One region of the Halobacillus sp. SY10 genome, then DNA from elsewhere that is predicted to be linked to it. Evidence: riboswitches for the same ligand, from Rfam matches in the RefSeq annotation. Region 1 holds a riboswitch; each other region holds the start of a gene.
The links. Region 1 has a riboswitch for S-adenosylmethionine ahead of ACJA3J_RS11945 (methionine ABC transporter ATP-binding protein). Riboswitches for the same ligand answer to the same signal wherever they lie in the genome.
Positions count from the first base shown of each region.

Region 1 (4,195 bases):
TCCGGGGAAACGCACTCCCTGTCTCAAGCGGCGGCGAGCGGAATTTATTTAGCCCGCATGATAGCTTAGCCTTTTACAATGAGGCTAAGCTATTTTCAACGGCTAGGATCGCTTCTCTCACCTGCGTTTGATCATGAATCCCCATAAGGTGGATCGATTCACTTGGCCGTGTGGAATAGTAGGAAATTGTCTCTATATCCTCCGGTGAATCAGCATCCAGATCCTTGAGTGATAAAGGCAGCCGCATGGATTTGTAAAAAGGAATCAGCTGCTTTATTTGTTCTGTTTTTCCTTCGAGTGCTAATTGTACGAGAATGCCGTAAGCAACTTTCTCTCCATGCAAAAACTTATGAGCCCCTGGCACTTTGGTCAGCCCATTGTGGATGGAGTGGGCACCGGATATTCTTCCGTAACCATCTCCAAAGCCTCCGACCATACCTCCTGCCATTATGATCGTTTCAGCGACACGTGTGAATGCAGTAGTGCATTGAGCTTTTTCATTGCCGTGCACGGCATTTTTTCCCTCCTGGAATAGAATGTCTCTACACAGTTTTGCAGCGTGAAGGGCCATTTCTAAAGGGACAGGCTTTTCTTTTATATGTCTCGTCAGAACATCGGCTTCATACCATTTGGCAATCGTATCTCCAATTCCCGCACGGAGATATTCGACGGGAGCATGAACGAGCATGGCAGGGTCGACGATGACCATGTATGTACTTCTCTTGTAGATCGTATATTCAATGAAATTGCCATTTTCATCATAAAACACACTCAAAGGTGTCCAGGCTGCACAATTGGATACGAGTGTAGGAATCAGGATGACTGGAAGATCAAGCGCCTCGCCGCACGCTTTAGTGAGGTCGAGAATTTTCCCGCCTCCGACACCGATCAAGACGTTCGTAATAGGAGAGACGTTTTCCTTGATCCTTGCCACTTCCTGATGGGTGCATTCCCCGTCATACGAAATGGTTCCGATGCTAAACGGAAATTCTGGCATATAAGATTCGGCCATGGCCCATGAATCTTTTCCGTGGATGATGGTCCCATGTTTGAACGGCTCATCTTTGATAAGTTCCGGTAATTCTTTCAGTATACCGGGTTCACACTTGTAAAAATTCGGAGATCCTTGAACATTTATAGACTCCATCTCAATCCCCCTTTCAAGATATGCCCATTATTATCCATACCTTAAAATTAAATGTCAATGTTGAAAAAATATAATTTAAAAAATTGAGAAAATTATTTACAAACCCTAATACATACGTTAAAGTGTTAAAACATAAACGAAAATTCTTATCGAGAGTGATGGAGGGAGAAGGCCCGTAGATATCACAGCAACCTTCCTTATGGAGTGGTGCTACATCCTTCAGAATGTCCTATTCTGGGAGATAAGAGTTTGGCAGTCTTTCATGCGAAACTCTCTCCCGTAAAGGGCGGGAGTTTTTTTGTAGGAACTTATTTAATCAGGGGGGAAGCCGATGATTTCATTGGAACAACTGAGCAAAGTCTATCAATCCAAGGGGAAAACCGTGATCGGAGTCGATGACGTCTCATTGGATATCAAAAAAGGTGAAATTTTTGGAGTCGTCGGGTACAGCGGGGCTGGGAAGAGCACCCTTTTAAGATGCATGAACATTTTGGAACGCCCGACCGAAGGGAAGGTCATGGTCGATGGAATCGATCTCATGACATTGAATTCCAGGGACTTGAGGAAGGCCAGACAATCAATCGGAATGATCTTTCAAGGTTTTCACCTCGCGATGGCGAAAACCGTTTTGGAAAATGTGGCATTCGCTCTAAAGGCGTCCGGCGTCAACCGCCAGGAAAGAAAAAGAAGGGCACAGGAATTATTGGAGCTTGTCGGTCTCTCAGATAAAGCCGATCAATATCCGGCCCAGTTGAGTGGAGGGCAGAAGCAGAGGGTGAGCATTGCGAGAGCGCTTGCCAATGATCCCAAGGTGCTTTTGTGTGATGAAGCGACCTCAGCACTTGATCCGAATACGACGCAATCAATTTTGAACTTGTTGAAAAGGATCAATCGTGAACTCGGCCTTACCATCGTCCTGATCACCCATGAGATGGAGGTCGTCAAGGAAATCTGCGACCGTTGCGCCGTTATGGAAGACGGAAAAATTGTTGAGCAGGGTTCTACATATGAAATCTTCGCTGCTCCTGAAAACGAATTGACGAAACGCTTCATCCAAACGGTGATTGACTTCCGTATCCCGGAAAAGATCCTTTCAGAAAGGAAAGGGACCATCGTACATATGACGTTCAAAGGGGACTCGGCCAACGAATCGATTGTGTCAGATCTCTTACAGGGGTATAACGTACGGGCCAATATTCTGCATGGGAAGATCGATTACATTCAAGACCAGGCTCTCGGTACCTTTGTGATGGAATTGACAGGAGAACAAAAAGTTGTCCACCGTGCCATACAAGATTTGAAAGAAAAGCTTGGAGAAGTGGAGGTGCTGCAAGATGATCGATCAGCTGATCAATCTCTGGCCAGAGCTGAATAAATCATTCATCGAAACACTGATCATGGTAGGCATTGGACTGGTCGTCGCTTTAATCGCAGGCCTTCCGCTCGGGTTGCTCTTGTTTGTGACGGACCGGGATTTGTTTCTCGAGAATCGCACCATTAAAAGCATCGTGGGCGTCGTGGTGAACTTAATTCGTTCGGTCCCGTTCATTATTTTGTTAGTGTTCTTATTCCCTTTTACTAATTTCTTGATTGGGACGACGACCGGTCCTGTAGCAGCTTCGGTCGCGCTTTCGGTTGCTGCCATCCCTTTTTACGCAAGGATCGTGGAATCGTCTGCACGGGACATTGACAAAGGGGTGATTGAAGCAGCCATTGCCTGCGGAGCTTCCCCTTGGCTGATCATCAAGGATATCATTTTCCCTGAAATTAAACCCGGGCTGATCAGCGGGTTGACTATAACTGCTATCAGTTTAATTGGATATTCCGCCATGGCAGGAGCTATCGGAGGAGGCGGAATCGGGGACTTGGCGATTCGATATGGTTACTATCGCTACGATAACTTTGTCATGTTCACGACCGTCATCCTGCTTATTGTCCTCGTCCAAATCGTGCAATACACCGGCGATTATATTGCCAAAACTGTGAAAAAGAATTGAATCATATTTAGGAGGAACCATCATGAAAAAAATCATTTTATTAGGCGTCACTTTATTATCGATCGCATTTCTCGCTGCATGCGGGGAAGAAGAAGAAAGTGCAGATGCTTCTGGAAAAGAAACGATTCGCTTCGGTGCTACTGCCGGACCCTACAGTGATATGGTCACGAAAGCGATTGCTCCACTATTAGAAGAAAAGGGATACGAAGTGACGAACAAGGAATTCACTGATTATGTCCAGCCCAACAAAGCCCTTGCAAACGGAGATTTGGATGCAAACCTTTTTCAGCATAAAATTTATTTAGAGTCTTTCGCGAAAGAAAACAACCTGGATCTATCTGAAGTCATCATTGTACCAACAGCCCCGATGGGAATCTATTCCAATACATACGAGGATATCGGAAGTATTGAAGAAGGAAGCACGATGGGCGTACCGAACGATCCGACAAACCTTGCTCGTGCATTGATTGTGCTTGAGGATGAAGGTCTTGTTGAGGTCGATGACAGCGTCGATCCATTACGCGCATCATTGAACGATATTACGAAAAATAAAAAGGATATCCAGTTTGTCGAAGTGGAAGCAGGACAACTGCCGCGTCTAGTCGATAGCGAAGATTTGTCCATGGTCCCAGGAAACTACGCATTGGCTGCGGGAATGGATCTCCTGAATGCACTGGCTCTGGAAGACATGCCTGATGATTACCGTAACCGTGTAGCCGTGAAAACGGAAGATCTTGATGCACAGTTTGTGAAAGATATTAAAGAAGTTGTGGAGTCAGAGGAGTTTGAAAAGATCATCGATGAAGAATTCAAAGGTTTCGGGAAACCACAGTGGATGAGAGAATAGAAAGGAAGGCTGACGTCCATTCGTCAGCCTTTTTTATGGTAATTTCTCAATAGGGCGGGATGAATCGTAAAATACGGCACTGTAAAGCACTCATGGTTTTGACTTTTCTTCTTCTTTGATAGGTTATTATCCTCAATGATTTTATGAAAATATTCGAAACTTTCCGTCTTTTCCTTCGTAAAGTAAATAAAGCAGTCAATAAGA
Region 1 is NZ_CP174345.1:2,338,470-2,342,664, reverse strand. It holds gene ACJA3J_RS11955 (NAD(FAD)-utilizing dehydrogenase) at 1-69, shown strand, start outside; gene ACJA3J_RS11950 (iron-containing alcohol dehydrogenase family protein) at 74-1,147, opposite strand; SAM riboswitch class I at 1,291-1,395, shown strand; gene ACJA3J_RS11945 (methionine ABC transporter ATP-binding protein) at 1,479-2,522, shown strand; gene ACJA3J_RS11940 (methionine ABC transporter permease) at 2,482-3,144, shown strand; gene ACJA3J_RS11935 (MetQ/NlpA family ABC transporter substrate-binding protein) at 3,167-3,991, shown strand.

Region 2 (4,195 bases), 1.5 Mb from region 1:
GAGCCTGATTAATCTGATAAACGATTAATTGTTCCATTAAGTATAAATGTTCTAAAACTTCAAGGATGGACCAACGATCTTCTTCAGGCTTGACGGATGCTTCTTGCTCTGAAACTTCTTCAACAAAATGGAGCAGTTCATTTCTTTTTTCATCTAAGCCATACATACAGATTCTCCCTTTCAAGTGAAGTTACATCGAGTCTATCACAACTCTTATAGAAGTTTCTTTCCCTAGCACCTCCAAAAATGAAACCTTTCACACGCCCTTCCGTATGTAAAGTTAGGAAAAGGAAGATTTTTCATGACCGGGTCATACAGATTATTCCAATTGTGCGGAGGCCACGGACTAAGGCTGCATTTCAAAGAGTATGCGTCTGAGGTGTTGGATTGGTTTGACAAGCATTTGGAGGGAGAATAAAAATCCTTATTTACAGTAGGGATTTGTCCGTCTTTATTGAATAATAAATGACGAAGGCTCATTAAAATCATAGCCACTAAGATCCGAAAACTTTAGGCCTCGATTTTGATCCATCGTGGTATAGAAGCAATGAGAAAGCATAAATAATCATAGAATACGCTAAGGAGGAACAGATGATGAGTGACTACTCCATTGATGAATTTATTAGAAAAACGAAGCAGGATGAATCCGAGAATGATTACTTTGAGCTGGAGACCCCGAGAATCCTTGAGGTGAATCTACTCGATCAAGTATGGGCTAAAGCAGGCGCGATGATTTCCTATAATGGGAACATCAAATTTGAAAGAGAGGGCATCCTTGAGCATGGCGTCGGTCGTTTATTTAAAAAAGCGATGACTGGTGAAGGGAGTTCTTTAATGAAGGCTACTGGCCGTGGTCGTCTTTACCTTGCCGATCAGGGCAAGAAGATTACTATTTTTGACCTGGATAATGAAACAATCACAGTGAATGGAAACGACCTTCTGGCATTTGAGCCGAGCATTGATTGGGATATAAAACTGATGAAAAAAGTGGCCGGGATGGTTTCGGGTGGTTTATTCAATGTAACCCTCAGCGGAAGTGGACGCGTCGCGATTACTTCGCACTATGAACCATTGACGCTGCTAGTTCGTCCAGGGGAACCTGTAATCACTGACCCGCATGCTACTGTGGCCTGGTCAGGGCACTTGGAGCCGAATTTCAGAACAGACATCAGTTTCAAAACGTTGATTGGACGCGGAAGCGGGGAGTCCATTCAAATGGAGTTTGAAGGCGATGGATTCGTCATTGTTCAGCCGTTTGAAGAAGTTTACACGACAGGCCAGAACTGAGCTGAAGCGGATTTTTTTACAGACAGGCATGAGCATGTTAAGCTCTGAATACAATGAAATCAAGAAAGACAAAACTCGATGTACAATCATTTGAAATTTTTAATCTGTTTTCCTTTACTTCGTTACAAAAACGTAGTACTATGGATACTAACAAAAATAAATAACGGAAACTTCTTATCCAGAGAGGCGGAGGGACTGGCCCTTTGATGCCCGGCAACCATCGAATCAATCTACGGATTGACGAGAACGGTGCCAATTCCTGTAGAATGTATTCACATTCTAAGAGATGAGAGGATCGTGCGGATATTAGCGACCCCTTTTCTTACTGGATAAGAAAAGGGGTCTTTTCGTGTAAGCACCATAACCGTCAAGGCTCTCGATAGAAGTTGCGTTAAGGGAAAGGAAAGATGTTAAATGGCAACAGCTATTTTCGGTGCAGGATGTTTTTGGGGAGTAGAAGCGTTTTTTGAAAAATTCGAAGGGGTTACAGAAACGAAGGTCGGTTATATTGGCGGCCATCTGGATAACCCGACATACGAACAAGTCAAAGCGGGCAAGAGTGGACACGCGGAATCTGTGAAAGTGAACTACGATCCAACCGTAATCACTTATGCAGAACTTGTAAATATCTTCTTTGAAGCTCACGATCCGACTTCCCGCAACAAGCAGGGAATCGACGTTGGTCACCAATACCGTTCTGTCATTTTTTATTCGGATGCAAGCCAGAAGTACATTGCTGAAGAAAAAATTAAAGAATGGGAAGGTAAAGGGATTTTCAAACGCCCGATCGTTACAGAAGTAGAAGAGGCCACAACTTTTTATGAAGCAGAAGAGCATCACCAGAAATATTTACAAAAGCATGGATCTGCCGCATGCTCCATTGGATAATAAGAAAGGACCCTTTCGCGAGGGTCCTTTTATATAGGTAAACCTTCTTAATCTTCTTTTTGCCTGGATGCATCCATGGCTTTTAAGAAATAGGCTGTAGGGAGAAGGATGCCGATTCCCGATTCAAGCAAGGCAAAGAAACGAGCCATCCCCACAGGTAACATGTCACCATAACCTACGCTCAACAAGGTTTCCCCACTGAAGTAAAGCAAGTCCAAAAAGGTTGGTTCGACAGGTTCCCGGGATGATAAACTAGTAACTAGAATGACTCCATCTAAAGATAGCAAATAGTAGAGGACCGTAAACCCTAGTAATACACCTGTCAGTACAAAAAATAATTGAAAGAAAAGTGCCGTGCTGAAGTAGCTTTTTCTGTATGTTTTATTCGTGAAAAAGTACACGAGATTCGCTGCAATGAAAATGACCGCAACGATGAACAGAGCTTGTACCATTTCTTCTTCTCCTTTATAAAAAAATTGAATGGCTATGTTAGCGTCCACTGTGTAAAGACGAGCAAGCCATTATAGAAGAACTCCTACCCTGTGTAGAAGTTCCCGTAAACATTGATTAAAAAATGTAAGGAAGGGGCTGGGCTTTTGTGGGTTAATGACGCGATTCTAATTGTGATGTGTATTTTCATGGTATTGGGTGCCCTTGATTATTATGTGCTTAATCACCGGCTATCTCTCGGGTGGCGTTTTTACGAAGCGTTTATGATGATGGGACCACTTGCTCTTTCGATGGTAGGGATCATATCCCTAGCACCCGTACTGTCCCAGTGGCTGGCCCCTGTCATCCGCCCGTTGTTTTTATGGTTCGGGGCGGATCCTTCGATGTTTGCATCCATGATGCTTGCTATTGATATGGGTGCCTACCCTTTGGCAGAATCTCTAGCTGTGGAAGAGGAAGCGGCCACTTTTTCCTGGGCACTCCTCGGTACGATGATGGGACCGACGCTTGTTTTTACAATTCCTGTTGCGCTTACGATTGTAAAAAAAGAAGATCGGCCTTTCTTTTCAAAGGGAATTTTAGCAGGTTTAGTTACGGTTCCGATCGGATGCTTTGTCGGTGGTGCACTGGCAGGATATGAAGCGGCGTGGATGTTACGTAATTTGACGCCGGCTATCTTGCTCTCCGGCTGTATCGGGGCGGGATTATGGTTGTTCACGAACATAACGATCCGGTTATTTTCTTATTTCGGAAAAACCATTGAAATCATCATCATTACAGGTCTTGCTCTCATTATTATCGAAACGTTGACAGGGTTCGTTGTCCTGCCGGGGATGGCTCCTTTATCGGAAGGGATCATCATCGTTGGAAGGATTACCGTTACATTAGCTGGTGCTTATCCTCTTGTCGCTTTCATCAATCAGCGGGGAGAGAGATGGATAGGACAACTGAGTGAAAGGTTAGGCATGAATGCTACGTCCTTAACAGGGCTGATCGCTTCTACGGCACATCACTTACCCATGTTAGCGACGATGAAAGATATGGATGAACGAGGGAAAACGGTCAATGCTGCCTTTGCGGTGAGCGGGGCGTTTGTCATCGGCAGCCATTTTGCGTTCGTGGCTAGTGTAGAAAGGGATATGATTTTCCCAGTATTGGTTGGTAAATTAACAGCTGGGGTATTAGCCGTTGGTCTTGCCTTATGGATGACGAGAGAGAGCAAATCAGTTTCTTCGAGTGTCGCACCCCTATATAATGAAAAGTGAATCCGCTGAAAAGGAGTTTTTTCATGAAGACAGAAATGAGAAAGCATTATAACGATTACATTGAAAAATTCAAGAAAGCAACTCCTGATGAAATACAAGAAAAAATGAAGAAGGCGATTGATGAACTTGAATCTTCAAATGATGGAGAAGGTTTGTCAGCAGGAGAGAAAGCGCCAAACTTCAACTTGCCTGACGCGAAGGGGGAAACGGTCGAGCTTTATGAACAATTAAAAAGTGGACCGGTCGTCCTTACTTTTTATCGCGGAGGATGGTGTCCTTATTGCAACATGGAACTGAGAGCCTAT
Region 2 is NZ_CP174345.1:828,591-832,785, forward strand. It holds gene ACJA3J_RS04155 (DinB family protein) at 1-166, opposite strand, end outside; gene ACJA3J_RS04160 (AIM24 family protein) at 595-1,287, shown strand; SAM riboswitch class I at 1,459-1,580, shown strand; gene msrA (peptide-methionine (S)-S-oxide reductase MsrA) at 1,702-2,175, shown strand; gene ACJA3J_RS04170 (ion channel) at 2,223-2,627, opposite strand; gene eutH (ethanolamine utilization protein EutH) at 2,772-3,890, shown strand; gene ACJA3J_RS04180 (peroxiredoxin-like family protein) at 3,914-4,195, shown strand, end outside.
Region 2: it holds a riboswitch for S-adenosylmethionine, as region 1 does, so the genes downstream of both, msrA (peptide-methionine (S)-S-oxide reductase MsrA) here and ACJA3J_RS11945 (methionine ABC transporter ATP-binding protein) in region 1, are expected to answer to the same signal.

Region 3 (4,195 bases), 1.3 Mb from region 1:
TCAAAGAGTCGAGCGAATGACTGTTTTTCAAATCGACTCCTGCTTTCATCAATGTATCTAAATACTTAGGGCTTGTGCCGAAATGGGTGATGCCGACTTCATCGGCAATGTCCCACAAATGGGTGAGGGAATCCTGCCTTACGGGAGAACCGTCATACAATAGAATCGCCGCTTCACTGGCTAACCCTGAAACGAGCCATGGATACATCATCCAGGCGGTATTGGTGTACCAGAACAACACATCATCTTGCTGGACATCGCAATGCAGCTGGTGTTCTTTGACATGTTGCAGGAGCGTCCCGCCGACCGAATGGACGATCGCTTTCGGCAGCCCCGTCGTTCCTGATGTATATAAAATATATAAGGTGTGGTCAAAAGGCACGGGTTCGAACGACGGCTCTACTGCATCATTGTTGCAAAGCTCATCCCAGGAGAGAGACTGGAGTCCTTCTATAGAAGTTTCGCCTCCGAACGTGACGAGTGCAGATAGTCCATCCAAGTGCTCTGTCGTCTGTTTGATTTTGTCCACGATATCGAATGATTTCTGCTTATATTGATAAGAGGTTGCAGCAAATAATACCTTCGGCTTCACCTGACCAATGCGATCGACGATTCCTTTCGTGCCGAAGTCAGGGGAACAGGAGGTCCAGGTTGCCCCGAGTGAAGTGGTTGCAAGTAAAGCGACCAACCCTTGGATATCGTTCGTCGTGACTCCGGCGACACAATCGCCTTTTTGCACACCTAACTGTTTTAACCCTTCCTGGGCTTTAGCTACGGATTGCCTCAATTCTTCTAAAGTAATGCTTCGATGAACCCCTGTCTCATTCGCTTCATAGGCCACGGTCCGATCAAGAGAACCGCGCAGGAGGTTTTCGGAGAAATTCAACCGTGCTTCCGGAAACCATGTACTATCAGGCATCGAAGGTCCAGGGATAAACACACGGTCACCCTTCTCTCCGATAATTCCTGAATAATCCCAAACGGCTGACCAAAATTCAGAAAGGTGGGAAACGGACCAGCGATGGAACCGTTCATATGGAAAAAGCGGCTGACCGGTAGATTCAGCAAAAGCTTTGATATGTGATTGTTCTATTCTTTCGCTCGTTGGTTCCCAAAGATAAGGGGAACGCTGAGCTGTAATCGATGTAGTCATTGGATTTGTCTCCTTTCGAGTCATGAATGAGGAACGTCAATGAAGAGGGCCATGCCCTGTCCGCCACCGCCGCAAAGGGAAGCGATGCCTTTTCCTCCGCCACGTCGTTTGAGTTCATGGGCAAGAGTCAAAACAAGTCGGAATCCAGTGCCACCTAAAGGGTGACCAAGAGCGATCGCACCACCGTTAACATTGACGCGGTCATAATCGATATCAAGATCCCGGCAGCTGGCGATCACCACACTGGCAAACGCTTCATTGATTTCAAACAGATCGATATCGTCCGTCGTCAATTGATGTCTGTCTAATAATTCTTGGATGGCTTGCGATGGTTTCGTTTGTAAACTTGGATCTGGCCCGGCAATTTCGGACCAATCGATGATTTCCGCCAACGGATCCTGACCGAGTGATTCTGCTTTCTCTTTCGTGGTAACGATCCCAACGCTTGCCCCGTCTGTCATTTGAGAAGCATTGCCTGCCGTAATCGTGCCTTCGTTGGAAAAGGCGGGGGAGAGGTTGGATAACTTCTCTACTGTCGTTCCTTTGCGTACGCCTTCATCTTTTTCAAGCAAACATGAAAAAGGAGCGATTTCCGGCTGCAGCCATCCCTTTTCTTGAGCCTCTGTTGCTCGCTGCTGGGAAAGAGCGGCATATTCATCCTGTTCCTCTCGACTGATTTCATAGGAGCGGTTTTTCTCATCGGTAAGTGCACCCATCGATACATCCGTTAAGGCGCACCATAAACCGTCGTTTAGTAAGGTGTCTTTCAGCATGCTATGACCGAGTCCTGAAGAAGCCCGTACAGGAGCGGTGTGAGGTGCGTTCGTCATCGAGTCGAATCCGCCGACGACGTATAATTCTCCTTCATTCAATTGCAGTCTTCGGGAAGCATCTGCGATGGTAGCGATCCCGCCTAAGCAGACATTGTTCAATGTGATGGCAGGTGTATCGATCTCCACCCCTGCCTTATAAGCGACTTGCCTGGCAGGATTTTGGCCGCCCCCAGCCTGGATCACTTGGGCAAGCAGCACACCATCCGCCTGTTTGGCTATCGGATTTTTCTCAATTAACGCGTTTAACGCGTGCGATCCAAGTTCTGTTGCGGATTTCTTTTTCAAGGCCCCTTTCCATTTACCGAACGGGGTTCGAATGCCATCTAAAAGTACGATACTCATCTATGTAGCCACTCCTTTTTTAAAAATAGAAAGAGCCCTCTTCACAAAAATAAGAAGAGGGCTCTTGGCTCTTCTTATCTTCCAGGATCATCTCCTGCAGGAATTAGCACCTTTTCAAGCGGTTGCTTGATGGTTGCCGGGCGTCAACGGGCCAGTCCCTCTGCCTCTCTGGATAAGAAATAAGTATTCAATTGGAAAATATAAAGCCTCTCTATCAGTGATAGAGAGGCTAGAGATTATGTAAATCTCTTATCTTCCTGAGCGTTCACTCAGTAGGATTTGGCACCATGCTATGAATATAGCGGTTGCCGGGTTTCACAGGGCCAGTCCCTCCACCTCTCTGGATAAGATGTTCTTTCGTTATTTGGTTAAGTGCCATGTTAGCAAGGCAAAGCGCAGGTGTCAATAAATTTTGTAGAAAAGTGTGAAAATTTATTTTATTTAGCGTATGCTCTCAAACGTATGAGAAAACAAATAGATAGCTTAACAGCAGTGGTTTTCACTAGTATTTCGTATCTTTTTAGGTTATAAATGTGTTTATGTTTTTGAAGACTTATGTTTTGATTACCACCTAGGTTTACTCATAATTGCAAAGTCGTTTTTTCTAGGAGGAGCAGGAATTTGGATCAATAGTGTAGTAAATATTTAGTACAAGAATTTAACTCTTGTCATCCTCGCTATTACTAACAGTCAAAAGAACCTGACAAGAGAGTTTAGAAGTGAGGAAAGATATCAAATAAGGGGGCATACACATGGCAGAAGTATCTTCGATGAAGCAGGCCGTTGATGTTTTACTTAAAAAGGGATTATCCAAGCGGGACATCCTAACCAATGTAGATAACAGCCATTTCCCGTTTGAAGATGAAGAAGTTGTGATGACCTTTATTGATCTACAAATTGAGTGTTCCTCTGATGATGAATTTGGCAAGTTGGTGGAGTATTTATATGGATTTAATGATAAGCAATAATTGTTTTGTTCGTTCAACTCTTAAATTATATTAACTCTAGGCGGAAAAAAACTAGGAGGAAAGCGCAGCTCTTTTGTTTAGTAAAGAGCTGCGTTATTTTTAGTTAAGTAGTTCTAAGAGATTATTATATGAATAGGTAGATCATCACACTCTTATTAACAAATAATTAGTGATTGAAACGTTACAAGTTGATAACGCGCAAGCCTACGTTTTTATAGCACTTACCTTACGGATTTGATTTAAATTTTTCATACATAAATTGAGATGTTTTGTTATGCTTTTTGGAATTACCATCATATCATTAACTATTTCATAAAAAAGGCAGGTTATCCATTTGTGGATAACCTGCCTTTTTTATAGTTTCAAGCCGCTCCTGCTCTTAAACCGGCGTAATAACGTATGACTTTCTACACGGGTAATTCCTTCTAATGCGTATAATTCATTATTAATAAAAGATTCAAGCTCTTTGAAGTCTTTGACGAGCACATGCATATGTAAGGTGCTTGGTCCTGTCATTTGATAGCAACTGGCGACATAAGGATTGTTCGCGAGGTTTTCGGCTACCTCAACGAGGGATCGGGGCTCACAGTCGACTTCGAAAAAAGCAGAAACTTGTTTACCGACTTTTTCACTGTTGACCACAGCTGTAAACTTTTCAATTATGCCACAGTCAATCAGCTGGTTGACGCGTGAACGAACAGCAACACGGGATAAATCGAGAGTTTTCCCAATCTCCGTATAGGAAAGGCGTCCATCCTCAATCAATAATTCCAGTATTTTTTTATCTACTTCATCAATCTTCATCGAAGCGTCTTCCTGCATAACTTCCACCTCACTTCTCGACTAAAGCTCAGCCTTCAAAAATTTTACCACTAAAATAGTCCCCATTCAAACAAAGC
Region 3 is NZ_CP174345.1:3,598,382-3,602,576, reverse strand. It holds gene ACJA3J_RS18355 (acetoacetate--CoA ligase) at 1-1,153, opposite strand, end outside; gene ACJA3J_RS18350 (acetyl-CoA C-acyltransferase) at 1,174-2,328, opposite strand; SAM riboswitch class I at 2,400-2,507, opposite strand; SAM riboswitch class I at 2,575-2,679, opposite strand; gene ACJA3J_RS18345 (hypothetical protein) at 3,081-3,296, shown strand; gene ACJA3J_RS18340 (Lrp/AsnC family transcriptional regulator) at 3,651-4,100, opposite strand.
Region 3: it holds a riboswitch for S-adenosylmethionine, as region 1 does, so the genes downstream of both, ACJA3J_RS18350 (acetyl-CoA C-acyltransferase) here and ACJA3J_RS11945 (methionine ABC transporter ATP-binding protein) in region 1, are expected to answer to the same signal.